DNA from 3 places in the Paenibacillus sp. NPDC056722 genome. Region 2 is predicted to be linked to each of the others. Evidence: riboswitches for the same ligand, from Rfam matches in the RefSeq annotation. Region 2 holds a riboswitch; each other region holds the start of a gene.
The links. A riboswitch is a leader RNA that binds a small molecule or an ion and turns the genes downstream of it on or off. The one in region 2 is predicted to bind thiamine pyrophosphate.

Region 1: it holds a riboswitch for thiamine pyrophosphate, as region 2 does, so the genes downstream of both, thiC (phosphomethylpyrimidine synthase ThiC) here and ACFRAM_RS12710 (ABC transporter ATP-binding protein) in region 2, are expected to answer to the same signal.
Region 3: it holds a riboswitch for thiamine pyrophosphate, as region 2 does, so the genes downstream of both, ACFRAM_RS06755 (thiamine phosphate synthase) here and ACFRAM_RS12710 (ABC transporter ATP-binding protein) in region 2, are expected to answer to the same signal.

Annotation. Positions count from the first base shown of each region.
Region 1 is NZ_JBHTYV010000009.1:189,244-198,958, forward strand. It holds gene ACFRAM_RS20860 (metallophosphoesterase family protein) at 1-570, shown strand, start outside; gene ACFRAM_RS20865 (Gfo/Idh/MocA family protein) at 567-1,769, shown strand; gene ACFRAM_RS20870 (GNAT family N-acetyltransferase) at 1,772-2,290, shown strand; gene ACFRAM_RS20875 (MFS transporter) at 2,343-3,530, opposite strand; gene ACFRAM_RS20880 (winged helix-turn-helix transcriptional regulator) at 3,665-4,003, shown strand; gene ACFRAM_RS20885 (class I SAM-dependent methyltransferase) at 4,092-4,934, shown strand; gene ACFRAM_RS20890 (hypothetical protein) at 4,931-5,512, shown strand; gene ACFRAM_RS20895 (aminoglycoside phosphotransferase family protein) at 5,530-6,459, shown strand; gene ACFRAM_RS20900 (HEAT repeat domain-containing protein) at 6,555-6,992, shown strand; TPP riboswitch at 7,152-7,258, shown strand; gene thiC (phosphomethylpyrimidine synthase ThiC) at 7,374-9,167, shown strand; gene ACFRAM_RS20910 (hypothetical protein) at 9,254-9,715, shown strand, end outside.
Region 2 is NZ_JBHTYV010000004.1:269,607-279,321, reverse strand. It holds gene thiM (hydroxyethylthiazole kinase) at 1-653, opposite strand, end outside; gene ACFRAM_RS12720 (ABC transporter substrate-binding protein) at 723-1,757, opposite strand; gene ACFRAM_RS12715 (ABC transporter permease) at 1,754-2,530, opposite strand; gene ACFRAM_RS12710 (ABC transporter ATP-binding protein) at 2,511-3,320, opposite strand; TPP riboswitch at 3,383-3,489, opposite strand; gene ACFRAM_RS12705 (hypothetical protein) at 3,595-4,083, shown strand; gene ACFRAM_RS12700 (hypothetical protein) at 4,132-4,515, shown strand; gene ACFRAM_RS12695 (hypothetical protein) at 4,556-5,053, shown strand; gene ACFRAM_RS12690 (TetR/AcrR family transcriptional regulator) at 5,671-6,312, opposite strand; gene ACFRAM_RS12685 (DHA2 family efflux MFS transporter permease subunit) at 6,495-8,003, shown strand; gene ACFRAM_RS12680 (DoxX family protein) at 8,029-8,388, shown strand; gene ACFRAM_RS12675 (S-layer homology domain-containing protein) at 8,482-9,153, opposite strand; gene ACFRAM_RS12670 (hypothetical protein) at 9,240-9,715, opposite strand, start outside.
Region 3 is NZ_JBHTYV010000002.1:509,817-519,531, forward strand. It holds gene alaS (alanine--tRNA ligase) at 257-2,890, opposite strand; TPP riboswitch at 3,466-3,567, shown strand; gene ACFRAM_RS06755 (thiamine phosphate synthase) at 3,696-4,340, shown strand; gene thiS (sulfur carrier protein ThiS) at 4,345-4,548, shown strand; gene ACFRAM_RS06765 (ThiF family adenylyltransferase) at 4,553-5,587, shown strand; gene ACFRAM_RS06770 (thiazole synthase) at 5,622-6,392, shown strand; gene thiH (2-iminoacetate synthase ThiH) at 6,404-7,507, shown strand; gene ACFRAM_RS06780 (hypothetical protein) at 7,667-8,755, shown strand; gene ACFRAM_RS06785 (YjgB family protein) at 8,898-9,497, opposite strand.

The sequences.
Region 1 (9,715 bases), on a different contig from region 2:
ACCCGGTTGAAGAGATATGAAGTGATCGAGGAGCATGACGCAAGAATTATACTGCTAGATACCGCTCGTGAAATCCGGGAGGATTGGAGCGGCACCATAGACGAGGAACAGTTGAACTGGCTGCACAACCAATTCAGACAGGACCCGGACAAGCCGCTGATCGTGATCGGCCATCATCCGCTTTATGGGACAACTGCAAGATCGACCGAAAGCATGATGTCACTCGATCCTGACCTCACGGTTTGGCCGCTGTTTGAACAGTGGCAGGGAGCCGGATTTTATTTTAACGGACATAATCACGTGAATTCCATTGTTCAACAAGAGCACTGGCACTTCATCCAGACGGCAGCTGTGCCGGATGTACCCTCTGTGCGAATGGTGAACATTATAGACCAGGAAGTTAACGTAGAAACGATCAGCTTCGCCAGTGATGCCTTCTCTAACTGGGCGTCAGTCTTTACCCCACACATGTACGATTATGAGAGACATCCCGGCTGTGAAGGTGACACGTCAGCGCTGGAACTCTTCGTCAATGCCCAAACAGCCCGTAAAGGAGTTGCACCGAAATGAGTCGTAAGCCTGTAAAATTAGCCATTGTTGGCGGGAATCGGGGGGCCAGCTTTATGAACGCCCTATCCTCGCTCTCTGACCGAATTCAATTGACTGCAACCTGTGATTTGAATGAATGGGTGCTTCTTCAGTGGAAGGAGAAATTCCCTGAAATCCGTACCTATCGAGATTATCATGAAATGCTGAAAGACCCCTCGGTGGATGCTGTTTTTATATTAAGTCCGATGCATCTGCATGCCAGACAATCCATCGACGCACTGAATGCTGGCAAGCATGTGCTGAGTGAAGTCATTGCTACCCGAACGTTAGAAGAAGCGTGGGAGCTGATCGAGACCGTAGAGCGCACGGGACTTAAGTATATGATGTCCGAAAATTATTGCTTCTCCCGTTCCAATCTGACGATCAAGCATATGGCGGATCAGGGGATGTTCGGTGAGATTACATACCTGGAGGGCGGGTATATCCATGACCTGCGCCACTTGATCCACCATCCGGATGGCTCGCTTACTTGGCGGGGCCAGTTGCATCAACAATTTAATGGAATTAATTATCCGACACATTCCATTGGACCGATTGCGCAGTGGATCAATCTGAACAAGGAGGGCGGAGACCGCTTGAAGCAGGTCTCTACCTTTGTATCCAAATCGAGATCGCTCCAGCGCTACTTTAGCGAGCATTTTGGCAAGGATCATCCGGCTGCGGGGAACGGATTTTGGCAGCAGGGCGATAGTGCAGTAGCCATTTTGCAGACTGAGAAGGGTGTGCTGATTGAATTACGTGTGGATTGGACCTCCGTAAGGCCCCACAATAAAACGCATTATTTACTGCAAGGTACCGAAGGCGCCTTTATTACAGGCCGTCATCAGCAGGAAGATGATTTGATCTGGTTCAAGAACCGGTCGCCTCAGCATGTAGAGGACGGGTCGGAGATGTGGGAGCCTCTGCAGAACTACCAGCCGCAGTATGATCACCCGACGTGGAAACAATGGGGGGCATTTGCGGCAGGGACGAAGCATGGCGGGGGTGATTTTCTAGTATTGGAGGAATTTATTTCGGCCATCCAGGAGGACCGGGAGCCTTCAGTCGATGTGTATGATGCGGTTACTTGGAGTTCGATTTTCTCCCTATCCATGGAATCGGTGAAGGCCGGCGGACAAGCCATTCCCTTTCCGGATTTTAAGTCGAAGAGGGGGGAGTAACGATGGGACAAGGACTGTCGAAGCTTATTATGCAGAAGAAGACGCTAGACGATTTACCACCATTTCTATGTCCAACGGGCTTTCGAATGATGCACTATCAGCATGGAGATGAACGCAACTGGGAGGACCTCATCCGTCATTCTTTTACAAGAGACGTGAAGTTTGCGGATAAAATTGGCGATGTAGTCCCGCTCTACTCCGATCGCTTATTATTTCTCTGTAAGGGAGACCAGCCTGTCGCTACTGCCACTGCCTGGGAGACAGCAAGTCACAGCTGGTATTTGCATATGGTGGGTGTGATGCCCGAGTATTCCGGGAGAGGCTTGGGATTTGCGGCAAGCCTTGCCGCCCTGCATAAGATGCGGGAAGAGGGCGGGGGAACTGCCTATTTGGAGACAGATGATTTCAGGTTGCCAGCTATTCAAATTTATCGAAAATTGGGCTTCACACCAGTCCATGTAGATGAGAGTCACCCTGGAAGATGGGAACGGATTCTTCAGCAACTGGGTCCCTCTGTTTAACTGTAAGAAAAGCTTCCCTTCAGGGAGGCTTTTCTTCTTATGAGGGTGAACGTTAAGCCTTGTGCCTCTTCTCTACACGTTGTCCCCATAGCGTAACTAACAACCCCACCAGCGTCACCAAAGCGGCTACCCAGGTCAAGGATTGAAGTCCCAGTGGACTGTCCAGTACGATTCCTCCGAGCCAAGCGCCGCCTGCACCACCAAGATTAAAAGCGCCGATATTGAGTGCGGAGGCCAGGTTGGGTGCAGCACTGGCTTTATCGAGAACACGGATCTGGAACCCGGGTACCGTACCAAAGGCGGCGAATCCCCAGATGAAGATCGTGATCACTGTAGCGATTTTGTTGTGGCTTGTGAAAGTGAACAGGGTCATCACAACAGCAAGAAGGATCAGCATCCCGATCAGGGAAGGCATCAGCTTCCAATCTGCTAATTTTCCACCTGTTATATTCCCAAGGGTTAAGCCAGCACCGAACAGGAGCAGCAGAATCGTCACGGTGCTTTCCTGGAAGCCGGCAATTTCCGTCAGGAAGGGGGAAATGTAAGTGAAAATAACAAACACTCCTCCGAATCCCAGAACCGTCATCAGCAGGGTGAGTAGAACCTGAGGATTACGCAGAACACGTATTTCTTTTCGAAAACTGGGTGTCTCCTGACTCTTCAGCTTCGGAACGAATATGGCTAAGGTGATCAACGAGAACAGACCCAGCAGAGACACGACCCCGAATGTCGAACGCCAGCCATGACTTTGTCCGATCCAGGTCCCTAATGGAACGCTGAGTATGTTCGCTAGAGTGACGCCGATGAACATCATAGCGATCGCAGTAGCTTTTTTATCCGGACTGACGATACTGGCGGCGACGATAGAACCGATCCCGAATACCGTGCCATGAACGACAGCAGACAGAATACGTGCAATCATCAGAACTGTATAATCGCTGGCGACCATGCTGATCAAGTTGGCACCTACGAATAGGGCCATTAGCGCCAGGAGTAGCGTTTTCCTGGGTAGACGGACTGTTAATGCGGTCAGTAACGGCCCGCCAATGGCCACCCCTAATGCATAGCCTGACACCAGCAGCCCTGCTTTGCTGATAGAGATATGGAGATCATTGGCTACGTCAGGCAGAAGCCCCATAATAACAAATTCAGTTGTACCGATAGCAAACGCACTGATCATCAAAATATAGATGGCTATGGGATAAGATGTTTTGGCATTGTTAGTCGTAGTTGCTTGCATATACTGTACTCCCCTCTTGCTGTTGATTATAAGAACGTATTTGATTATGCTTGAATGGTAGAGTTCTGAGAAGTACGCACTTTATTTCGCGTTAGTTTCTTTGAAGTAAGTGTAAGTGAAGGAGGCAATGCCGAATGAGACCTACTGAATGTGATTATGCTGCGAACGTAACGCTTGGAATCATTGAGGGAAAATGGAAGCTATTGCTTCTCTGTCATCTGCGCAATGGCACCAAACGATTCAGTGAGTTCGCTCATCTGATACCCGGGATCACACAGAAAGTGCTGACCTACCAGCTAAGAGAGTTAGAGGCACACGGACTGATCAAGCGTGAGGTGTATCCGGTCATTCCGCCCAAAGTGGAATATTCATTAACCGAATACGGGGAAAGTTTAGTTCCATTGATGGATTTGATGAATCTTTGGGGAGAGAATCATAGGGAACGAAATAAGCCAACGGAACGGATCTGTTAATGATAGATAGAAGAATAGGCAGGAGGGCTCTGGAGTCGGGAGAATGACTTTCGGGGCCTTTTTTGGGAGCTAATGATAGAGGTGACTGATGATTGAGACAATTGTAGACAGTATGGGAGTCAGCGGGGAAGGTGCCGCTATTCAGAGGATTCAAACGGCGCACCGCCTGAAGCTGATTCAATTCTGGGAGATCCCGCAAGGCGCCAAGGTGCTTGAGATTGGCTGCGGCCAAGGCGATACGACTGCGGCACTGGCGTACACCGTTGGCGCTTCTGGACGTGTTCACGGGATAGATATTGCTTCCCCTGATTATGGCTCACCGCTCACCCTGGGCGAGGCTTGCAGCAGGCTCATGGCGTCTGAGCTTGGGAGACAGATCCAGATCCAATTTGAGACAGATATTCTGTCGCCGGAGGTGGATTTTTCGGAAGGAGCCTTTGATTATATTGTGTTTGCCCATTGTGCATGGTACTTTCAATCCGCTGAGCAATTAAGGAAGACTCTGTCCAAAATCAGACCATGGGGCAAAAAGCTATGTCTGGCCGAATGGGATATTCGTGTATCCATTCCTGAACAGCTCGCCCATTACAACGCGGTCATGATTCAGGCCCAGTGTGAAGCCTTCAAGCAGAGCAGTCTGTCCAATGTGAGAACGCTGTTCTCTCCGCTGGACCTGAAAGAGATCGCCCGAAGCGCTGGCTGGCACGTTGAACAGGAGACTTCGGTGTATTCCCCTGACCTGCAGGATGGAGAGTGGGAAGTGGCTATGACCTTGGAGATGTACCCTGAGGAGATTGCAGCGATCACTGAGATTCCCGGAAAGTTCAAGGAACTGATGCTGTCGCAAATCGGGCAGTTGAAGGAACGGGCTGAAATGGGAAAAGTTAAACCGTTGTCTGTATTTACTTTTACGGCAGGAGGAACCTCATGACTCAATTCCATTACATCGGCTCACCGGTGGAGCTGCCGCTCGGCGAGAGGGGAAGCGTACTGTCTTCCAAAACGCGCAGCGAAATGTTAGCCTCCCCGGAATATCAAGCGAAGCGCGAGGAGCTTAAGCAACAGGGCATGGTTCCACTGGAGGAAATTTTCGATCTGTCCCATCTGCGGGACGAGGACTGTCTCGTATATGATACGGAAGAAGATGCCGGGGGTATATATATTGAAGCGCTGGGCTACTGGAATGAGGAGATCCGCAAGCATTTTCAGAGCCCTTATATATACAAAATCTCTCCGAATTGGGGTAGTTTCACGGCAAAACCAGCAGATCAGGAGACTCGCCCAGATTCAGAGAACGCCTCACTTAAATGCTGCCGGGAATTGTTCAAGCTGATGCAGGATTTTGGCGTACCTGGTTCTGTATTCGAGCTATACAGCTGCTGGGCGGACGAGGAGGGTGACCTGCGCAATAAGAAGTATGACCGTGTAATTGATCTCTCTACATTTAGCCTGGAGCAGGGATTTGACTTGCTGGAAAAAGAATATATTGTGGTGAATCTTCCTACGTAGATACAGGAGGGATGCAGGTGGAGCGGTTGTTGGGTATTCCCGGCGCGAGCGCATGGACGAAGATAGAGCCTGTCCTCAAGGGCTGGTCTAATGATAAAAAGTATTATATCGAGGACACCGGCGGCCGCAAGCTTCTGCTGCGGGTGTCGGACGGGAAGAATCATGCACAGAAGCAAGCGGAGTATGAAATGATTCGGATGGTCAATAAGCTCGACTTTCCCATGTCGCGGGCAGTAGATTTCGGCGCATGGGGTGAAGGAGCGGAGCGCAGTACATATATGCTTTTGACTTGGGTGTATGGCCAGCCGCTGGAGGACTGCCTGCTGTCTTTGGCAGAAGAACAACAGTATGCACTTGGTGTTGAAGCCGGAAGAATCCTCAAGCAGATTCATGCGATTCCGAACAACTGTGACCTGGCAGATTGGGAAAGTAGAATGCAGGCCAAGATATTACAGAGAGTGCAGGAGTATGAGAAGGACTGCCCCTTCCGGGTTGCAGGTGACGTGATGGCGATTGCTTTTGTCAGGGAGCATATCGGGGCGATTTCTCAAGTGGAAAAAGTGTATCAGCACGGCGACTTCCATATCGGAAATCATATTTACACAAGTGAGGGCCGGATTGGCGTCATCGACTTCAATCGCTGGGATAACGGCGATTATGCTGAAGAATTTTACAAGCTGCAAGCATTCGACCGGGAGCGTAGTATTGCTTTTACACGAGGGAAGCTGGATGGTTATTTCGGCGGGCCTCCCCCTGAGGATTTCTGGATCAGACACGCCTTGTATGTGGCCTATACTTCGCTCTATTCAATCCAATGGGCGATTCCGTTCGGAACGGCTGATATTGAGGGGATGCAGGCGCGCTGCCGGATGGCGTTCGAGGACTATGATCACTTTCAAAGATTGGTCCCGCATTGGTATGCGGAAGGAAGAGCCCGGGGACGGTAAGACGGGATAATTATTTGTTTGTCCAAAAGATTGATATTGGGGACAGCGGTACGGTAGAATTGGTACAGATTGATTATAGAAGGGAATTGTGACTTTTGAACAACGAAGAAGTGCAGCAAGAGCTGCCGGAAAATTATGAGCAGTTAAAGAAGGAAGCGGGTCGTTCCGCGGATTGGAAAGCCCGCCTGGCGGCAGTGGAGGAGCTTGGCCTTACACCGCATAAGCAGGTTATTGATATTTTGAAGCGTTTGGTGGAGAACGATCCTGTATATACCGTACAAGAGGCGGCTTACCGTGCGCTGGTGGCTTTTGGTGAAGAGGTTCAGGAACCGTCCAAGAACAAACCTGAACTATTTAAGGGCTTATCCAAGATTCTGCTGAGAATCAAGAAGAGTCTGCCGAAAGACCATTCATATGAGGACTTCAAAGAGAAGTTCAAGAAGATGAGAATCGACATTTACGACGCTTACGAAGGTGAAAAAGGCGCCGATTTTGACCAATGGCTGGAGAGCAAATGGCAATCGGCTAAATAGTTTTATGCAGGAACTAACCCTCTCTGACAGGAGAGGGTTTTTGGCGTTATCCGTCTGCTGGCTGGTTATCCGCTCTTAGCACAAAACATCCGGCCTTATGGCGGCAGCGGGTGTTGACGAATTCCAATTATACCGTTAACTTATATATTAACTAAATAAGATAACCACTAGGGGAGCCTGAATGGGCTGAGACGGGAAAATTGCATTCCCGGACCCTTGAACCTGATCTGGATCATACCAGCGTAGGAAAGTGGAGACGGGACTTTTTTTCTGTATAGCTATGTCTTTTTGCTGGCTGTTCATGGATAAAGCCGCTCCACATGGAGCGGCTTTTTTGGCGCTTGTCTTATTTATATCCCATAGTACAGGAGGATGCATAAGATGGCACATGAACACGAGCAGGACAAGAAACGAGAGTATGATAAGGTGGACCTTTCAGCTTTTCCGGGTAGTCGCAAGGTGTATGTGGAAGGGCAACATCCCGATATCCGGGTACCCATGCGGGAGATTGAGCTCAGCCGCACCGAGGGTATTGCCGGCGAAATGGAGAATGTCCCTGTACGTGTCTATGATACTAGCGGACCTTATACAGACAGCGAGATTGAGACCGACATTCGTCAGGGGCTGCTGCCTCACCGTAAGTTATGGATTGAGCAGCGTGGGGATGCCGAATGGTATCAGGGACGGACTATTAAACCAGAAGATAACGGACATGCGATGGGAAAATCGGCCGTGGAGGCGTTCCCGGGATTGCAACGGCACCCGCTTCGGGCAAAAGCTGGCCGGAATGTTACACAGCTGCACTACGCGCGAAAAGGTATCATCACTTCTGAGATGGAGTATATATCCATTCGGGAGAATGTTAGTCCTGAATTCGTTAGGGATGAGGTAGCGAGCGGACGCGCCATTATTCCAGCTAATATTAATCACCCGGAAAGTGAGCCGATGATTATCGGGCGCAACTTCCTTGTGAAGATCAACGCGAATATTGGGAACTCTGCTGTATCCTCTTCCATCGAGGAAGAAGTGGAGAAAATGAGGTGGGCCACCCGCTGGGGTGCTGACAACATTATGGATCTCTCTACCGGCAAAAATATTCATCATACCCGGGAATGGATTATCCGCAATTCTCCAGTGCCGATCGGTACTGTGCCGATCTATCAGGCTTTGGAAAAGGTGAATGGAAAAGCAGAGGATCTGACGTGGGAAGTTTACCGTGATACGCTGATTGAGCAGGCGGAACAGGGTGTGGATTATTTTACAATTCATGCTGGGGTGCTGCTTCGTTACATCCCCCTGACAGCCGGACGAATGACGGGTATTGTCTCCCGTGGCGGGTCGATTATGGCGGCCTGGTGTCTGGCCCATCATCAAGAGAACTTCCTTTACACGCATTTCGAGGAGATTTGTGAAATTATGAAGGCCTATGATGTCGCCTTCTCTCTGGGAGACGGGCTGCGGCCGGGATCTATCGCTGATGCCAATGACGAGGCCCAGTTCGCGGAGCTGGAGACGCTGGGTGAACTGACGACATTGGCTTGGAAGCATGATGTTCAGGTCATGGTGGAGGGTCCGGGCCATGTGCCGATGCATCTGATCAAGGAGAATATGGACAAGCAGCTTGAGCATTGTCATGGAGCGCCTTTTTATACGCTGGGTCCCTTAACCACGGACATTGCACCGGGCTATGACCATATTACTTCCGCTATCGGGGCAGCCATGATCGGCTGGTTCGGGACGGCGATGTTATGCTATGTCACGCCCAAGGAGCATTTGGGACTGCCGAACAAGAACGACGTGCGGGAAGGTGTGATTGCTTACAAAATTGCTGCCCACGCCGCTGATCTGGCCAAAGGCCATCCAGGTGCCCAAGAGCGGGATAACGCGCTGTCCAAAGCACGCTTTGAGTTCCGTTGGCGGGATCAGTTCCATCTGTCGCTCGATCCTGAGAGGGCACTGGAGTATCATGATGAGACGCTGCCAGCGGAAGGCGCCAAGACGGCCCATTTCTGCTCCATGTGCGGCCCGAAATTCTGCAGTATGCGTATTTCTCACGATATTCGCAACTCTGGAAGAGTGCAGGATGATCCCATGCAGGAGCAGGAAGCCATCGTTGCTGGGATGCGCGAGAAATCTGCTGAGTTCAGAGTGGGCGGCAGCCAGATATATCAATAGAGGTGACGTCAGGAGTTGCATCGGCAGGCACATTGGGGATAATAGAGAGTAGATAACACTACCCTACAGATGCAAAGGATGAAGACATGTCAGTTCAAAATTTAACGCGAAAGTTTCAGGAGTACCTTCAATTATCGGACAGTCTACGGCCCGGATACTCTGCCAGCCTGGGAACGGGACAAGCGGAGAGCGAGGCGGGAATAGCGGCAATTGTGCCTGAACTGCCAGAACTGTTAGCGGCCATATATAATACAGTATCAGGTACAAGCAGCGAGGAAGAGGAACCAAGTCTTATTGAGTTTGTGCCGGGATACCGCCTGATTCACAGAGACGAATATGAGCAGGAGATGAAGGTGCTGGCAGGGATACTGGCAGATAAAGGCCATCCGGTAGAGGGAATAGCTCTGCCCCTCCTGACCAATTATGGAAGTGATTTCATCTGCTACTATCGATCTGCAGATGGTACAGAGCGGATTTGCGATCTGCTTCACGACTTTGGAGATTTAGTGGTAATGTATGATTCTCCTGCTATGTTCCTGGAGACGCTT
Region 2 (9,715 bases):
AAAGAAATCGCTTCGGCTACAGCCTCCAGCGGTGAATCTGCGCCGACAGCCAGGAAAGCTCCGGTTACGGCACTGAGCAGGCATCCGGTCCCAGTGACCTTGGTCAGAATGGGGTGACCGTTGGCAGCAATGTAAGTCGTTACGCCATCAGTAATAATGTCCTCTTTGCCGGTGACGATCACGATGCAGCCCAGCTTACGCGCAGCTTTTTGTGCCAGCCCTACCGCATCACCGTCACCTGCGCCAGCATCCACGCCCTTAATGGCCCACTGCTCCCCGGCGACATTAGCCACCTCGGCGACATTGCCGCGCAGCGCCGTCAGGGAGATTGCACCGACTAGCTTCTGGACGATCTCCGTCCGGTAAGACGTAGCCCCGGCGCCGACCGGGTCAAGCACTACAGGCGTACCATGGACATTGGCGGACTGTCCTGCCAGAATCATCGACCGGATAACCTGTTCGTTCAGCGTGCCGATATTCAGTACAACAGAGGCGGCCATTTGGGCCACATCGGCAACTTCTTCTTGGGAGTCCGCCATGAACGGGGATGCGCCGAGAGCCAACAGTCCATTGGCCGTGAAATTGGTTACGACAATATTAGTGATATTGTGAATCAGCGGATTCTGCTCCCTTACCTTGGACAAATAAGTCATTGGATTGCCTCCCGGGAATATTGGATTTGTAACGCGGTACTAAATAATCTACCTATTGTTCATCTGGCCTTACAGATTGATAAATGCTTCTTCCGGCGCTGTTTCAGCTGTCAGCAGACCGTTTTCCTTTAACCATTGTTGTACCTTGTTCCACGAAGCCGGATCCTGATAACCAAACGGTTCTTTTCCCGCATCCATTAGTGGAAGCAGAACTTCCAGACTTTTTTTCTCGATATCTTTGTCAAGCGGGGAGCTCTGATCTTCATGCTTGAACAGAAGGGCCAGCGCTTCCTCCGGATGTTCCTCGACGAACTTTTGACCTTTGGCGGCAGCGGTCAGGAATTTTTTGAAATAAGCCTGAGAATTCTGCATTCCTTGTTGGCTGGCTACCAGTACAAGCTCATAATAATCTGGAACTCCATAATCCGTTGGGTTAAGGGAGGTCACTGGATGTCCCTCTTTTTCCAGAATCAGCTGCTCATGATTGATAAAACCTCCAATGATGGCATCAGTCTGCCCTGTGGAGAGGGCCGGAACGAGGTTGAAGCCAATATCCACGAGCTTTAAGGATTCTGGATCACCGCCGCTGCTACGGACCATCGTTTTCACCATGGCTTCATAGAGCGGGATGGAGGAATAGCCTACGGTTTTGCCAGCCAGGTCAGCAGGCGTCTTCACAGCGGAATCGGCTGGAACCATCAGATGGTTCAAGGGATGTCTAACAATCGCCGCAATGGAGAGGACAGGGATCTGTTCCCCGCGTGCCATCAGCACCTGTGGCTGGTAACTCAGCGCGAGATCAATCTTGTTGGCAGCTACGAGCTTCAACGCATCATTGCTGTCAGCAGGCATTTGAATGTCCACATCAAGCCCCTCTTCGGCAAAATACCCGTTCTCCTGAGCGGCGTAAAGGAAGGAATGAACTGCATTCGGATACCAGTCCAGCATCAACGTAAGCTTATGCGGCTTGCCGGACGCTTCTCCGGTTTGGCTTCCTGAGCTTCCAGACTTTGCTGCTTCGCCGCAACCACTCGCAAGCAACACTGTCATTGCAAGCAACAGCAGCGGAACAATTTTTTTGAATCTGTGATGTCTTGTAATCATTTGTGAAATCCTCTTTTCTTGAAAATAATCTTTTCGATCATAGCGATAATCAGAAATAAGCCAACGCCCATCGCGGACAGCAGGACCACTGCGGCAAACATTTCTTTGCTTTGCAAATTCCCTGCCATCCTGCGGCTAAAATATCCAAGTCCCTTGCTGCCGCCTAGCCATTCGCCAATCGTTGCCCCGATCACGCAGTAGACCATCGACAGCTTGAGGCCGGAGAAGTAAGAGGGCAGAGCCAGCGGAATCCGTGTCTTGAGCAGGATTTGGCGGGTGCTGGCGCCCATGGTGCGGAGCAGGTCCTCATAAGCGTGATTCTTCTGCTGTAGCCCATCATAAGCGCCAACCACGACTGGGAAAAAGGCAGTCAGGAATACCACAGCCACCTTGCTCCACAGCGTGTATCCGAACCACATAATAAAGACAGGAGAAAGCGCGATGAGCGGAATAGTCTGGCTGATGATAATAAAGGGATAAAGTGCCTTTTCCAGCGGACGCCACGCGTGCATGCCAAGTCCCAGCAAGGTGCCACAGGTAACGGACAAGGCGTAACCAAGCAGTACCTCTTGCAACGTAGCGGGCAAATGCAGCCCGAACAATATTTTACTGTTTTCAACCAGAGCGGTTCCTATCGACAGAGGCCCTGGGAGAATGAAAGGTGGAAGGACTCCTATCCGCGCCAGCATCTCCCATAGACCGAGAATAAACAGCAGCAGAACAAGGAAAGGTGCGTAATTCTGCAAGTTTTTTCTAAACAGCCGGGTTATCATACAATTTGCGCTCCAGTTCAGCCCGCAGCTCTATAAACCGCGGTTCATAATTCATTTTGCTATGCCGGGGCCTAGGGAGATCCACGAGTATTTCCTCTACACTTCCTCCAGCGCGTCCAGGTAAGAGATAGATGCGGTCACTAAGCAGCACAGCCTCCTCCAGATCATGCGTAATGAAGAGAATTGTCTTGTCCAGCTCATCCAAAATCTCCAGCAACCAGCTATGCATTTCCCGTTTGGTCATGTGATCGAGTGCCCCAAAAGGTTCGTCTAGCAGCAACAGGTCGCCCCCCGTAATGAGCGTTCGGAGAAAAGCTACCCGCTGCCGCATTCCGCCTGATAGTTCATCGGGGAACGAGTTTTCAATACCGGCCAGACCTAAACGCTCCAGCAATTCAATTACCTGACTAGTAACCTCGGCTTTGCTACGGCTCCGCTTGATTTCCCAAGGAAGCAGGCAATTCTCCAGAACCGTCCTCCAGGGTAGCAGCAGATCCTGCTGAGGCATATAAGCGACCTGGCCCAACCGCTTGGCGGTTGCGGAAATTCCGTGAAGACGCAGATCCCCGCTGCTCGGCTCCAGCAATCCGGCGATAATTTTGAAAAGCGTGCTTTTTCCGCATCCGCTGGTTCCAACAACAGAAACGAACTCACCTTGGTGAACCGCTAAGGATATATCTGACAGCACCGGTGCATCTGCGGATTTGGCATAGGCGTAGGATAAATTGTGTACAGAGATGATTTCCGTAATCCGCGTAACCTCCTTAGCACGATAAAAAGACCCCTTCATCTCCCGGCGGAAATAAAGGGGCCTAAAATTTAAGTTTGCAAAAAGAAGTGCCATGCAATACCCGAATTTCAGTTCCACTTCCCTCCGCTGGTATGATCCAGATCAGGTTCCAAGGGTCCGAAGCTTACCGCTTTCGTCTCAGCCAATTCAGGCTCCCCTAGTGAAAAAATACTTTTATCGCTATCAAGTTTCATAATTCGGTTATAAATATACCATATTTTATAGTATTGTAAATAGCAGGGCATATTAAATTCATTCAACTAGGGTGATCTCATTGGAACTAGACAAAGCAATCTGTAGCAGTATCGGAAATTATGAACATGCGCTAACCAAGGGGAAGAAATATGAAATACTAGCCGAAAAAGAAGAAAAAATTAGAATCGTCGGAGACCACGGAAGAAGCGTTTGGATCAGCAAGTATTACTTTAATTTTACTGACGAAGAAGTGCTTATATTGACTGAATGGAAATTCGATGATGATGTTGAAACATTGGAGTTCATTGAAATTACATTAACATTTAATGATCGGGTAAAACGTTGGTGCATCATTACGACACCGGAAAAATTAAAGCAGCATTTTGCTAGACTAGCAGCACCAGAATTACCAGGGATTCATATAGGACACATGATAATAGTGCAAAGGATAGATGTTGATACTGTGAATGCATTTTTGCGTCAATTGGATAGCCAAGGCGAATTACTTAAAGCATCATTACCACTAGGTGAAGGATCAGAAGACGAAGATATTTCCGGCTCTCTTTAAACTGTTAGTCGTGTCTGATAACAACGCTGTAATGAAAGGAGCGTCAAGATGAAAGAAAGGACTGCGAAGTCAACTTTAAAAGTATTTTTGTTTATCTCGATAGTGTTTATCATAACTTCATCGATACAGTTGTTGCTAAATATTGTGCAAGAGGGCCCAGCTTGGGTGTTAACTTTAGTGTCCCTACCCATACCAATGTTTGTGTTTCTTGCGGTTGTGATAATCTTAGATTTAGCGAAGCAGGACATTATAACATTACAAGGTCGATTGACCACTGTAAATGGTAATAAAGTTGTTTTAAAAATATCAAATGGTAGGGTAAAAAAGTTTAATATAACTAGCAGACAAATGAGAGAACTTGAGAAGGATAAAGATATTGAAATAACGTACTATAAGAGAACAAAAACAGTAATAAATGTAACAAATGTTTAGAGGGAATAAGAGGTGTTTGACCTTCAAAAGGAGTAATAAAGTGCAAAGAGCATCTGAAGCGGAAATGTTAAATATCCTTGATTTATTCGGAAGATTGGATGTTGAAGAGTATGGCAATCCTGGTTCTATTTTTAGATATATAGGATTATTAGATGTACACGCTAAGCGCCTATCTGAAGAGGAAGCGGCATCGATATTAAGCTCGGAGCTTATTAGCAGGAATGAAAATAAATTTGAAAATTACTTTCGGCGATGTGTACAAAGCATCCCAGGCCGGATATTTGTTAAGAGATGTCCAATTATTGGAGGACGGGATAGCCATGAGAACATTTTCAAAATAGAAGAAAGTGATGAATTGATGGATATTATAAAACAGATAGCTCGAGAAGAATGCTTTTATAATATCTATTTTGTTGAAGCGATGACAGTAGTCGTTGGAAACTTTGATTTATCATGGCCGATCTATAGTTTTTCAGAAGACTACAGAACATTTAATCAAATAGCAAGAGAGGTAAACTTATACATAAGAAATAATTAGAGCAGCAAGAAGGACTAATACGCTAGAAGAGCTGAAAAGACTAGAAGCAATGATCGTACGTCGACAAAAAAGATGCTTGTATAAGCAATATTTTTGGTGTTTTAAGATGATTAACCGGTGATACTGTAATAAACCTCCAGCTTCGCGCACATGCGCGGAACCGGAGGTTTTTTCAGCATTAGCGCTTCTGATTCAGCAGTTGCGGCTTCGCAGAACTTCAGGAGATTAAAAAAGCTGCTTACATAGAACGCATTAAAGTAACACACAAAGCTCAGAAATTATTACCGATGTGCAATTAACGGCATTTTTGTACCCTAAGTCTTCCTCAGCTATAGGGTCAACGGTAATTAAGGACAATTTTGTATGTTAATTCTTCCACAATAGGCCGTTTAGTGTACTTTTTTTTAAAATAAGGTACAAAAATGCTCTTATTTACCTAATTTACCTCTATTTAAGAAGAATAAGGTACAAAAATGCTGTTAGTTGAGGAGGCAGATCCATTTTTCTTTGTTAAGAAGTATGGTGCAGAGAATAGGAGAGTTGCGGACTAAACTAAGCCTTAACTTCACTAGAATAACGCCTGATCCCCAGTTTGAATCTTAATTTCACTCCATATATCACCCTTTTTTTCTGACAAGCCCGTCAATGAACAAGGTAAGTATCCCCTGAGTAATATCCTCTTTGGTAGATTGGTGCGCCTTCTGCTGGTAGAGATAAAGATCGGGGCTCAGCACGGACAGGAGCGCAGTCACGGTAAAATGCGGGTCAATGTCCACGATCTCACCATTCCCGGCAGCTTGTGATAGCAATTCTGTGAAGATAACATTTACCCGTCGGAAAAAAGGGTGCTCGAATTGGGTGAGCTGCTTCTTGCCCACAAACTCAGATTTGATCAGGTGCAGCAGCTCCGCATGCTGATCAATGAAATCGACCACCTGCTCGATGCTGTTCTGAAGACGCTGAAGTGCCGGATCGTCTGCGTTTGAGCTCTGTGCTTCCCGCTCTAGTTCAGTCAAGAAACGACCCGTGCTGTCCCGCAGAAGGGCTGAGCAAATCTCACCTTTGTCAGTAAAACGGCGGTAAAGGGAGCCTTGGCCGATGCCGGCCTGCTTGGCAATGCTGTACATGCTGACATTTTCCAGGCCTGACGCTTTGAAAAGTTCTCGGGCTGCATTCAATATGCGTTCATGATAAGGATCAATTGTTTGTTGGTTTGCAGGGTCTATTGGGGCAAGCGAAGCTTTCTCTGTTTTTTTCATACGGGGCTCCTTTTGGTTGCAGCGTATATTTTTTGAAAAATAAAAGTAGGGAATTGACAATGCGGACAATTGTCCGTAGACTAATTAATGCCAATACGGACAATTGTCCGTTCACTAATTATAATTTAGATCCATTTCAAAGGTCAATGATTCCTGAGATGGTGATAGAGGAGGGAGAGAGAATGGAACATACGGTACAACCGGAACGTGAATTTCGTATATCGAGCATCCTGATCCCGCTGATTGCGATTATTGCCGGGGTATTCATGGTAGCGCTAGACTCCACGGCTATGAACGTTGCATTACCCACACTGTTGAAGGACTTCGATACAAACCTGACTACACTGCAATGGGTAGTTACCGGCTATATGCTGGCGCAGGCTTCAGTCATCCCGCTGTCGGGCTGGCTTTCCGACCGGTTCGGGGCTAAGCGAGTGTTCTTAAGTGCTGTTGTTTTGTTTACGATAGGATCCATTTTGTGCGCGCTGCCCAATAGTGCGGAGTGGTTGATTACATTTCGGGTCATTCAGGGACTTGGGGGAGGTAGCGTAATTCCGATAGCTATGGCGTACGTCTACCGACTTAGCCCACCTGGTAAGGTTGGCGTTGTGATGGGTCTTATGGGCATTCCTGTTCTGTTTGCCCCGGCAATTGGCCCTGTACTGTCTGGCTGGCTTGTTGAATTCCATTCCTGGCGTTGGATTTTTCTAATCAATATTCCAATTGGTATCATCTGTCTGATAATCGGCATGCGAAAGTTGCCCAAAGTGGAGCGAACTGAGGTCCCGGGGATGGATAAGTTGGGTATGATTCTTGGTCCGCTGGCTTTTGCCGCATTAACCTACGGAGTTAGCCAGGGAGCTGAGAGCTGGACGTCCAGCAAAACGCTGTTTGGTCTGGGTCTTGGTGCCGCTGCCCTGATTCTGTTTGTTATCGTGGAATTAAGAGCACAAACACCGCTATTAGAACTGCGTGTGATGGGTTCCATAGACTTCAGTCTAGGCATCATCGTCCAATGGATCGGGCAGTTCGGGCTGTACGGCGCGTTGTTCCTGATGCCGCAATTCTTGCAGCAGGCCCGTGGTTTCGGTGCTTTTGATACCGGCTTGACGATGCTACCGCAGGCCATTGCTTCAGGACTGGTGATGCCGATTGCCGGGATGCTCTTTGATAAAATCGGAGTGCGCTGGCTCATCGTTGGCGGTCTCGGTTTAATCTCCGGCGCGCTGTATCAGTACTCCCACGTGGATTTGACCATAACATCACGGGATGTAATCTTGCCGCTGCTGATGTGTGGCGCGGGTATGGGGCTGATGATCATGCCGATGAATACGCATCTCCTTAATAAAGCGCCACGCCATCTGGTGAACCGGGTGACTTCGTTGACCAATTCCATGCAACAGGTGATCAATTCCCTGGCGATCTCGACACTTGTGACGATTCTGACCTCCAGAACAGCAACGCATGCACTTGAAATGAAGGAGGCGGCAGCTGCCGCGGGAGTCAGTTCTGCAGCAACTTCGCCGGAAGCGGTGAAGCTGGCAACACAGAATCTACTTGTAAAAGGCTTTGACGACACCTTCCATATTATGATGTTCGTCGCTATTGGTGGCGCAGTACTGGGTCTTCTGCTCCGCAGAGGCAGCAAAAAGGCGGAGGAAGCGCCACATACCGAGATGATGCACGGCTAAAGGATCGAGGGAGGAGAAGCTCAAAATGACTATCGCATTATGGATTGTCCAGATTTTATTAGCACTTGTCTTTTTTATGGCTGGTGGCCTGAAATTGTTTCAAGAGAACAAGGCAATGGAAATGATGGTCTGGGCTAGAGAGGCTTCAAGAAGCTTTTTAATATTTGTTGGAGTGGCTGAAATATTAGGCGGAATCGGTTTAATTTTACCTGGAGCACTAGGGATTTTACCAGTCTTAACCCTTCTTGCAGCCATTGGCACAGCCATTATTCTGATTTTAGCAGCATTATTACATGCAAGAAGAAAAGAAAAAGGCGTGGGGATTAATATTGTATTTTTATTATTAGCTTTATTTGTGGTCATTGGCCATATCCTTATCAAGTAGACAAATAACGAAGAACCTCTAGCTTCGCATATACCGCGAAAATAGAGGTTCTTTTTCATTATAGAAAGGGAAATACTGCGAATATTGAGCTGATTATTCAGCAGCAGCGGCTTCGCGGGACTTCAGGAAGTCGACTGCGTTGTAGACCATGATGGCGGCTTCAGCACGGGTGATTTCAGCTTTTGGATTGAACTTACCGTTGCTGTCCAGTGTGTTGATCTTGTAGACAAGCGAGCGTTGAACGGCACCTTGGTAGGAAGGGTCAAGCTGGCTGTCATCCGCGATGTCGGCAGGCTTGATATTGATCATTGGCAGATTGCCGATGGCTTCCACACCCTGAACCAGCATGCTGGTGAATTGCTCTCTGGTCAAAATTTGGGAAGGCTTCACATCTTTCGGTATGTCCACCCGATTGTAGTGCGCATTAATGAATGCTTCTGCGTACCAGGCATTGTCTTTCACGTTGGTGAACAGGCCGCTGGCTGTAGGGGCAATATTGAAATCAATCGCGGCCAGGCTGAGCTGAAGTCCTCCAGCAATGAATTGTACGCCTTGGGCTACCGTCACTTTCGAAGCAGGCAGGAAGGAGGTCTCTGTAATTCCCTTGATCAGGCCCTGATCTTTAAGGGAAATAATCTTTTCTTTGCCCGCTACGGAATCTAGATCCTTGAAGCTAGTCTCTGCGGCAAAAACTTGACTCCCGAGGGAGAAGGAGAGAAGAGTTACTGTAGCCATCGCAGCAAATGCGCTTTTTTTCAAATTCATGTTCATTCCACCTTGTCATTGGATTGGCCGCTTGGCCATTGCTTGTTCCCTTTGACGAGGCAATGATTGGAAAGGTTGCAGATCATCTAATAGGATTCACGAAAAAGCAGATTGCGGTAAGGATACTTACTAAATGGCGTCTTGAATAAGAGGGCTATACCGCTGTCTTCGATGATTACAGAGCTCAGGGCAGCACTTGTCACGAACTTTCGAACCAAACACTTCACCGTTCTCTGATCTTTACGGCGGATTGCGTAAGCCAAAGCCTTGGCATAACGGCAGCTCGTGGCCAGCTTTCGATAGAATGGCAGTAAGGCACGGGCAATGAAACGGTGGGCTTTAGTATTAAAAGTAAATTGGACCAGACCCGGTGGGATCGTAGTTCCATTCGTATAGTAGCCGACAGGCGGCGTGAAGGGAAAAGAAATAAAGTAGCCGATGGCATTCGTTCCATAATTCTGATTTCCGACCAGTGAAGGAATTCTTGCCAAGAGCTCGCCCATAAGGTTGAGATTCGCTGTAACCACCGCTTTTGACCACTGGCGGGCGAACTTTTCGTCCT
Region 3 (9,715 bases), on a different contig from region 2:
GCTTACTTGCTGCCCTCATCATAACATATTCATGCCCCAACAAGAAAATCCTGCCTGGATATAACGCTTTTTTGGCATTTCATCTACAAAAAACGTGAAATTTTTGGTCTTTAAGCTATTGCCAAAACCACATTTCGCCTAAATCAGATGGCCCGGCCACGAAGCAGCGGTACTGAGAGGAAAGACTCAGTACCGCTGTCTGTCTTCGCAAATGCAATTTGGGCTTCGGGCCTTTGGACCGGGTTCGCTCTCTAGCTTATCCTAGCGCCGCTACCAATTCTTCAGCTTTCGCCAAAGCCTCGCCCAGCTTCGAAGCATCCTTACCGCCGGCTTGCGCCATATCCGGACGTCCGCCGCCGCCGCCGCCGCATACTGCAGCAACTTCCTTCACCAGCTTGCCGGCATGATAGCCGCGCTTCACCAGCTCTTGAGGTACGGCTACGACAAAGTTCACTTTATCGTCCATGGCTGCGCCCAGAACAAGCACTGCGTCAGGCAGCTTGCTCTTCAGCTCGTCGGCTGTGGAACGCAGGGCATCCATGCTGCCTGCTTGCACAGATACAGCCAGTAGTTGCGTTCCGCTGCCAACCGTCTTCACGCTGCCAGTCAGCTCCGCTGCAAACGTAGCGCTCAGCTTGGATTGCAGGGACTCGTTCTCACGCGACAGCTCGCGTACTTGACCATGCAGAGCTTCAATCCGCTTCGGCACATCGTTCAGGGAAGACTTCAGCAGTCCAGCCGATTGCTTGAGCAGATCCAGCTGGCTCTCAGTGAACTGGTATGCATAACGTCCAGTTACAGCCTCAATCCGGCGTACACCGGAGCCGATGCCGCTCTCGCTAAGCAGCTTGAAGATTCCAATCTGCGAAGTATTGCTGACGTGGCAGCCACCACACAGCTCCAAGCTGTAGTCGCCAACCTGCACCACGCGGACGATATTACCATATTTTTCCCCGAACAATGCCATAGCTCCCATTGCCTTGGCTTCGTCAATCGGCTTGTTCTCAATCACTACATCCAGACCGCGCCAGATTTGCTCATTCACACGGTGCTCAATTTCACTGAGCTCTTCCGGCGTAATGGCGCCGAAGTGTGAGAAGTCAAAGCGCAGACGTCCACCTTCTACCAAAGAACCTGCCTGATTAACATGTCCGCCCAGCACTTCCTTAAGCGCTTTGTGCAGCAAGTGAGTCGCAGTATGGTTCTTCACGATGTCCTCACGCTCGGCACGGTTTACCTCGGCACGAACGGTATCTCCTACGCGCAGCTCTCCAGCTTCTACTGTTACCAGGTGTACATGCTGACCATGTGGCGCCTTGAACAATCCCTTGACTTTAGCGGTTACGGAACCGCCGCTCAGCACACCAGTGTCGCTCACTTGACCGCCACTTTCCGCATAGAACGGAGTAGTATCCAGAATGACCTGAGCTTCTGTGCCTTCGCCTGCGATGTCTGCCAACTCGTTATCGACAACGATCGCAACAATTTTGGATTCAGTTACCGAGTCATTATAACCAACAAATTCGCTTTTAACCGTCAGTTCAGAAAGGGCTCCGCCTTGAATTTTCATGCTGCCGCCATCTTGGCGTGCAGCTCTTGCACGGTCACGTTGCTCCTGCATCGCTGCATCAAAGCCCTCGCGGTCCACCGTCAAGCCCTGCTCAGCAGCGAAATCTTCTGTCAGGTCGAACGGGAAGCCGTAAGTATCATACAACTTGAACGCGTCTTTCCCGGCAATAACACCAGCGCTGCTCTCTTTGGCTTTGCTGCTGATTTCGCTCAGAATAGCCAGACCGTCGGATAGCGTCTCGTGGAAACGTTCCTCTTCTGTACGGATGATCTTCGCAATATATTCGCGGTTCTCCACAACGGACGGGTAGTACACGCCCATAATTTCGCCTACTGTTTCAGTCAGCTCATGCAGGAATGGACGATCCAGACCCAGGGTCTTTCCGTAACGGACTGCGCGGCGGAGCAAACGACGAATAATGTAGCCACGACCTTCATTAGAAGGAAGTACGCCGTCGCCCACAGCGAAAGTAACTGTACGCACATGGTCGGCGATGACTTTAAGTGCAATATCCTGCTCCAAGCTATCCTTATAAGTTACACCAGCAAGTTGTGCTGTCTTCTGAATAATCGGCTGGAACAAGTCAGTGTCGAAGTTGGAATCTACATCTTGCAGGATCGAAGCAAAACGTTCCAGACCTGCGCCTGTATCAATATTCTTGTTAGGAAGCGGTGTATAGCTGCCGTCTTTATTATGGTTGAACTGGGAGAATACCAGGTTCCAGACTTCCAGCCAACGCTCATTTTCCCCGCCTGGATACATTTCAGGGTCACTCAGGTCATTGCCGTAAGCTTCACCACGGTCATAGAAAATTTCCGAGCAAGGACCGCATGGGCCTTCGCCGATATCCCAGAAGTTCTCGTCACCCAGCTTAATGATGCGTTCAGCAGGCAAGCCCACTTTTTCATTCCACAGTTTGAAAGCTTCTTCGTCCTCGGCATATACAGTTACGGAGATGCGGTTTGGATCAAAGCCGATCCACTCTTTGCCCGTCAGGAATTCCCAAGCCCAGGTAATCGCTTCTTCCTTGAAATAGTCGCCGATGGAGAAGTTACCCAGCATCTCGAAGAACGTATGGTGACGACGTGTCTTGCCGACGTTCTCGATATCGTTGGTACGGATACACTTCTGGGAGTTGGTCAGACGCGGATTCTCCGGAATCTCACGGCCATCAAAATACGCCTTCAGCGGCGCCATCCCGGCATTAATCCACAGCAGCGATGGATCGTTGTGAGGTACGAGCGAAGCGCTCGGCTCGATTTTGTGGCTTTTACTTTCGAAAAATTGCAGCCATTTGGAACGGATTTCACTTGCTTTCATGATATACAGCCCCCGTCTTATGCTTAATTTTGAGATCACGGTTATTTCCGAAAAACAAATGGAAAACAAAAAAACGCCCCTGAAAATTCAGGGACGATTAGATCGCGGTACCACCCTGGTTATCGCCTTATCCCGTTGTAGCAGGAGAATTGCAGACGATCGCCTTGTCGCGGCTGTTAACGGGAACCCCCGGCGGACTTGTACCCGCACTCCGAAATTAGCTTTCCACCGGCCTGTCTCCAGGGTTCTCACAGCCATTACGACAATCTTCGTAAAGGAACCCGTTCTCTGTGCAAGCCATCTTCCGGTGTACTCCATTTCATCAACGTTTTACACATTTGCTTTTTAACATTTCAAGTATATCCACAGCCCCGATTCCTGTCAATCTAACCCGCACATATTCCGCATCTTGTCACCGAGATTCTAATTTACACATTATTCACAATTAATATTTGCTCAATATGGATGTTAATACATCTCCATCAATGTTACCTCCGTTTAAAACAAGCGCCATGCCAATCCCCAATTGTATCTCCCTGAATAATCGTGTATAGTGACATTAACAATCTCATACGAACCGACACTAGGGGAGCCGCGAGGCTGAGACGAATGTAACATTCGGACCCTTTGAACCTGATCTGGTTAATACCAGCGTAGGGAAGTGCGCGTTAAGAGTCCGGTCTTGCCTATTTTGTGGCTTGTTTTCCGTTGTCATGCTTAGCCGTCTTCCGATCAGGAAGGCGGCTTTTTTGTGCTCTATTCGATGGAGATTAACACCAATACACAATCGGGAGAGATTCCTTTTATGAAAAAACGACTTCCCGCCGTTAGCGGCCCTGAACTGCATCTGATCTCCCCGGAAGGAATACCGCTCGCCGATTGGCTGCGACTTTCTCTAGCCGTTCTCCCCTACGTTGACTATTTCCACCTGCGGAATAGACAGCTTACCGCCAAAGCGCTACTCGAAGCCATAAATCAAATGCAGCAAGCAGGCATTCCTATTGAATCCATCGTGATCAACGACCGGCTGGATGTCGCGCTCGCCTCAGGAGCGGGCGGTGTACAGCTTGCAGGACACAGTTTACCTGTAGCTGCCGCACAGTCTCTAGCCCAAGGACTAAGAGTCGGGTGCTCCATCCATTCACCAGAAGAAGCAGTCGACGCGGCAAGTGAAGGAGCAGATTACTGCCTTTTAGGCCATGTCTATGAATCTACTAGTAAGCCTGATCTGCCCCCCCGTGGGCTGGACATCCTCGAAGTAACTGCAGCCAGGTGCCCTGTTCCGGTCATTGCCATCGGAGGAATTCATCCGGGCAATGCCGGAGCAGTCATCAGGCGCGGTGCAGGGGGGATTGCCATACTATCCGGAATTAGCAGTCCAGCAGATCCAGCGGCACAAGCAGAAGCTTACCGCGCAGCCATTCAGACTGCATGGCTTGAGAGGAGGTGAAAATATGCAGGTCCAACTTAACGGAAAAATGACTCTCCTAAGCGAGCATTGCATTACTATTGCCGATGTTTTGGCAGAATCGCCCTGGAGCGGACGGCGAATTCTTGTGGAAATTAACGGTGAAGTCGTGCCGAGGGAAGCTTATGGCCGTACCTCACTCTCTGAAGGTGACCAGATAGAGTTTGTACATTTTGTAGGAGGAGGCTGAGAGAATGGCTTTGACTGCGGCAGAACAAGAGCGGTACAGCCGTCAGGTACGTTTTCATGGCATAGGTTCGGAAGGTCAGGACAGATTGGCCCGCTCCAGTGTGCTTGTTCTGGGTGCAGGCGCACTGGGGTCTGCTATTGCCGAGACGCTGGTCCGTGCCGGGGTAGGCCGAATACGAATCGTCGACCGGGATTATGTGGAATGGAGCAATTTGCAGCGTCAGAATTTGTACAGTGAAGCCGATGCGGAGCAGAGACTACCTAAAGCAATCGCAGCCGCACAAAGATTACGAAGCGTGAACTCGTCTGTGACCGTGGAAGGGATAGTAGCCGATGCTGCCGCCGAAGAGATTAGGGAGTATACAGTCGGAGTCGATTTGATTCTCGACGCTTCCGACAATTTTGAAATCAGAATGATTATTAACGATATCTCGGCCAAAGCAGGCATCCCTTGGATTTACGGCGCTTGCACAGGAAGCAGCGGTATTTCTATGACAGTCCTCCCCGGAGAGAGCGCCTGCCTCCACTGCCTGATTGACGAGCTTCATGCGGAAGGCGATACCTGCGACACGGTGGGCATCATTCAACCAGCTGTTCAGATGACTGCCGCTTACCAAACGACCGAGGCGTTAAAATGGCTCGCCGGACAGAAGGATTCTCTGCGCGGCACGCTGGTTTCCTTTGACCTGTGGGAGAATCGGCATGTCTCGGTCGCTACGGAACAGCTTAAACGTGCCGACTGTCCGAGCTGCGGCGAGAAAGCGGTCTATCCCTTCCTGTCTGCGACCAATCTGTCCAAGACCGCTGTATTATGCGGGAGAGATACCGTACAGATCCGGCCGGCCCGGGCGGTTCTCCTGAATCTGGAACTATGGGAAGAACTGCTGGCAGTACACGGTGAAGTTAGGAGAAATCCATACATGCTGTCGTTGGAACTGGAAAAACACCGAATCGCACTGTTCCCGGATGGCCGGGTACTCATTCACGGCACGTCGGATACCGCCGTGGCCCGTACGTTCTATCATCGATATTTTGGCTAAAAAATAACTTGGCTTTAAGAGAGGAGTTCTACGTATGAACGACATCTTTCAGATTGGCGGCAAAGCACTGACCAGCCGTTTGTTCATTGGCACTGGCAAGTATAACCGCAACACACTAATTCCCGAGGTGATTACAGCATCAGGCGCTGAAGTCATTACTGTCGCGTTAAGAAGAGTCAATCCCGAGTGGGGTGAGGAAAATATTTTGCAGCATATCCCTGGCAGTATGACGCTACTTCCCAACACCTCAGGTGCCCGGACTGCAGAAGAAGCCATTCGTATCGCCCGGCTCGCCAAAGCGGCTGACATGGGCAACTGGATCAAGCTTGAGGTCATTAAGGATCAGCGCTATTTGCTGCCCGACAATATAGAGACGATCCGCGCGACAGAAGTATTGGCTGCGGAAGGCTTTGTCGTGCTCCCTTACATGACCCCTGACCTGGGCGCTGCTCTCAGGTTGCGGGATGCCGGGGCGGCGGCAGTTATGCCGCTTGGATCGCCCATCGGCAGCAACAGGGGACTGCGGACCAAAGAGCTCGTCGGAATTATGATTGAGGAAGTAGATTTGCCTGTGATCGTGGATGCAGGGATCGGCCGCCCTTCAGAAGCAGCGGAAGCCATGGAAATGGGCGCCGCCGCTGTGCTGCTGAATACGGCCATCGCCACTGCACGTGATCCGTTAGGTATGGCGGCTGCCTTCCGGAATGCGGTAACTGCAGGCCGACTCGCTTATCTGTCAGGGCTGGGTCCGGTACAGCAGGAAGCCGCCGCTTCTTCGCCATTGACCGGATTTCTGAGCCAATAGGAGGGTAAAACATGAGCTTCTACGATAGACTGCTAGAATTAGAACGCTTCCCGTTTAGAGAGCGGTTCCCGGAATATACGGATCTGGATATCCAGCGCATTTTGACTAAGCCTAAAATGAATGAAGACGACCTTCTTGCCCTCCTCTCTCCTGCCGCCGGGAGACATCTGGAGGCTATCGCTCAGAAAGCGCAGCAGGTCACCCGCAGTCAATTCGGTCAGGTGATGCAGCTCTTTACGCCGATCTATGTATCGGATTACTGTGTGAATCATTGCGAATATTGCAGTTTCAGCTATATTTATGATTTTCCGCGTAAGAAGTTGGACATGGACGAAGTCGAAAAAGAAGCAATCGCGATTGCCGGGACCGGCATTCGGCATATCCTGCTGCTGACAGGCGAATCCCCTAAAGACTCCCCTGTCAGTTATATGAAGGAATGTGTTCAGGTACTGCGGAAGCACTTCTCATCCATTGGCATCGAAGTTAACCCATTGTCCGTTCAGGAGTACCATGAGCTTGGAGAGGCGGGCGTGGACAGCTTGACACTCTTTCAGGAAGTCTATCATCAGGAGACATACAGAAAACTACATATAAAAGGCCCTAAACGTAATTTCAGGGCTCGTCTGGATGCTCCTGAACGAGGCTGTGCGGCTGGCTATCGCTCCGTCACGATAGGCGCGCTGCTCGGCCTGCATGATTGGCGGCAAGAGGCTTTTATTACAGCACTGCATGCTAATTATTTGCAGAGCAAGTATCCCGACTGCGAAATCAGCCTGTCGATCCCGAGGTTCCGCCCGTTTCTGGGAGACTATCATCCCGATTCGGATGTCACCGACAGTGCGCTGGTGCAGGTTATACTCGCGTATCGCCTTTTTCTGCCCCGGGCCGGAATTACCCTCTCCACCCGCGAACCAGCACATCTGCGCGACCGGCTCATCCATCTTGGCGTAACCAAAATGTCGGCAGGTGTATCCACCGCAGTAGGCGGACACGTTAGCGACGGAGGCACCCCTCAGTTTGAGATCTCCGACGGACGCAGTGTGTCCGAGATCCGGGAGATGCTGTATCAGAACGGACTGCAGCCAGTGTTCAAGGATTGGGATATTCTGGTGTGAAATTATACGAAACTCTATATGCAAATTAACATTTTTTTACTTGTTGCAATCATAGATGTTAGTATAATAATATATATTATGGAAATAGAGGGATATAATATTAATTCATTATTTTCTTAGGTGAATAGTGAATCAATATAAATAAAAAAGAAAAGGAAGATGAAATTGAAATCATACCGTAAGTATTTTTTGATCTTTTCGTTGCTTATCGTCGTGTTCACATCTGGTTCATTTAATACCTTAGCATCGGCTGAGCCCGCAACAGAAGATCTTACTGTCACTACGTCTGCTGTAGAATCAAGCAATGACGGAGCGGCACTTCAGCCTGCAACCATTCAACTTCAAGCTGACCAAACTATTCCTGTGAGCCGTCCAGCCTTTTCAATAATGGCCAATTACGATGTTACTGGTGACTTGATGAACTTTACTGATTCGCTTACAGCTGCAGACCCTACCGATTTTTGGTTTTTTAGCGTCCCTACTAACCGCAACATCCTCTTTCAGATCAAATCTACCAACTCGAATTATAGAGTCGAGCTGTATAAAATCGATTGGACAACAGGAACGGCTACATCCACTAATATCTCGTCCGCCCCAAATAATGTAATGTATGTTACTGGACTTGGTGCAGGGGACTGGGGACTGCGTGTAACTTCTACAGGTACACTCGGTACTTCCTACAGTATTCATATGAACGCCACAAACCCTTTTGATCATCAGGCGGCGGTTTTGTCTTATACTAACTCTCTGCTATACGTAACAATGCAGTACCCGGATGATAAAATTTTCGTCAATGGTTCATTTGTTGCCAGCACTAAGAATGCCGCCGACGTCAACCCTCATTTGGACTGGAAACGTGACTATACATTCTCCTATGGCGGCAATTATTCATCACGCAATCATAGTATTTCTGATGCAAGGGTGTCACGTGTGACCACTGGCGTCAGCTATTCTTCAGCATATGCCAGCTCCAATAATGCCGTTCTGCTTTATTTGAAAGAAGGTACGCTGTTCACTTATTTTGAATCCGAGTTCCGGTCCGGCCCGCCGACCCAACATTATTCTTCTTTTGTAGATACAAGCGGAAGAACAACACCACGCCGTTTTGATTTTATCGATACTGCTGGAGATCCGGATCTGCTGGTATTTGATTTGAATACCAATAAAGTCATCGATTTTGTCAGCAGTTTGAACAAGTGGTATGCAAGCGGGGCTGAACCTTCACCGACAATTAACTTTTATAATTAATCTCCGGCACAGCGGGGAATGTTTAGGTTAGATACCCCAATGCTCCTCCTCCAAAAAAAGCAGGGCAGCGGCTCCCTCAGGGAATCACTGCTCTGCTTTTTAGTTCTTTTCCAAGCCATTGACACAGGCTTATATCATGTTATTAAGAATGCAGCAAATTAATATGATCCAAATCCGTGCTGCTGTTGAAAATAAACTCCAGTTTATAATCACCGCGAACATAGGTTAGTTTTGTTTGTTTGAGCTTGCCATTTTTAATGGTAGTTGTAGAGGTCGGAGCAAACCAATTTTTCTTCAGCATACTCATCGTGATGCCGCCGATATTGGTCTGGCGTTCAACATTTGTGCCCAGGTAGCGAATTTCGCGAATCTTGTCCAGTTTATAGGCAATTGCATAACCCGGATGGCCCATTTCAGCGTGATAGACTTCAAATGCATCTGCATCTGGAGCCTTTTGCTCAGGCTTGCCGATCAATTTATAAACATCCTGACGAGTGCTCTTGCCCACGGCCAGTCCGCTGACAGAGCCAGGGAATTGGCCTTTAAGCGCTGGCTTATAGAAGCTGTTCAAGGTCTTCAGGGCTTGTTCTGACGCCGAGCTCGCCGCAGGTACGGTTGATTTCGCGGAAGCAGCATGGCTTACAGGCAGAAGGCCTGGATTCGCTATAACGGCCCCTACACCAACTACGGTCGTCAATGCAGCAGCAAGGGTTATTTTTAGAATGGGTTGTTTCAAAGTCATCGTGAACTTCCTCCTTGTGTATAGCGCTTATGTTAGGACCATCTTAGCACGGAGGATGTGGCGGTAAGTAACGATCCTATGAAAGAAACCTTACTGCTTTGTAACTTCACGAGTACTAATATACATCCTGAACTGGATGCCTTCCACTCCAATTCCAATAACAGGTTAGTTCTAATTCCGATGATGACACGGGTGAAGCCGGGAAAAAGCCCCTCCCT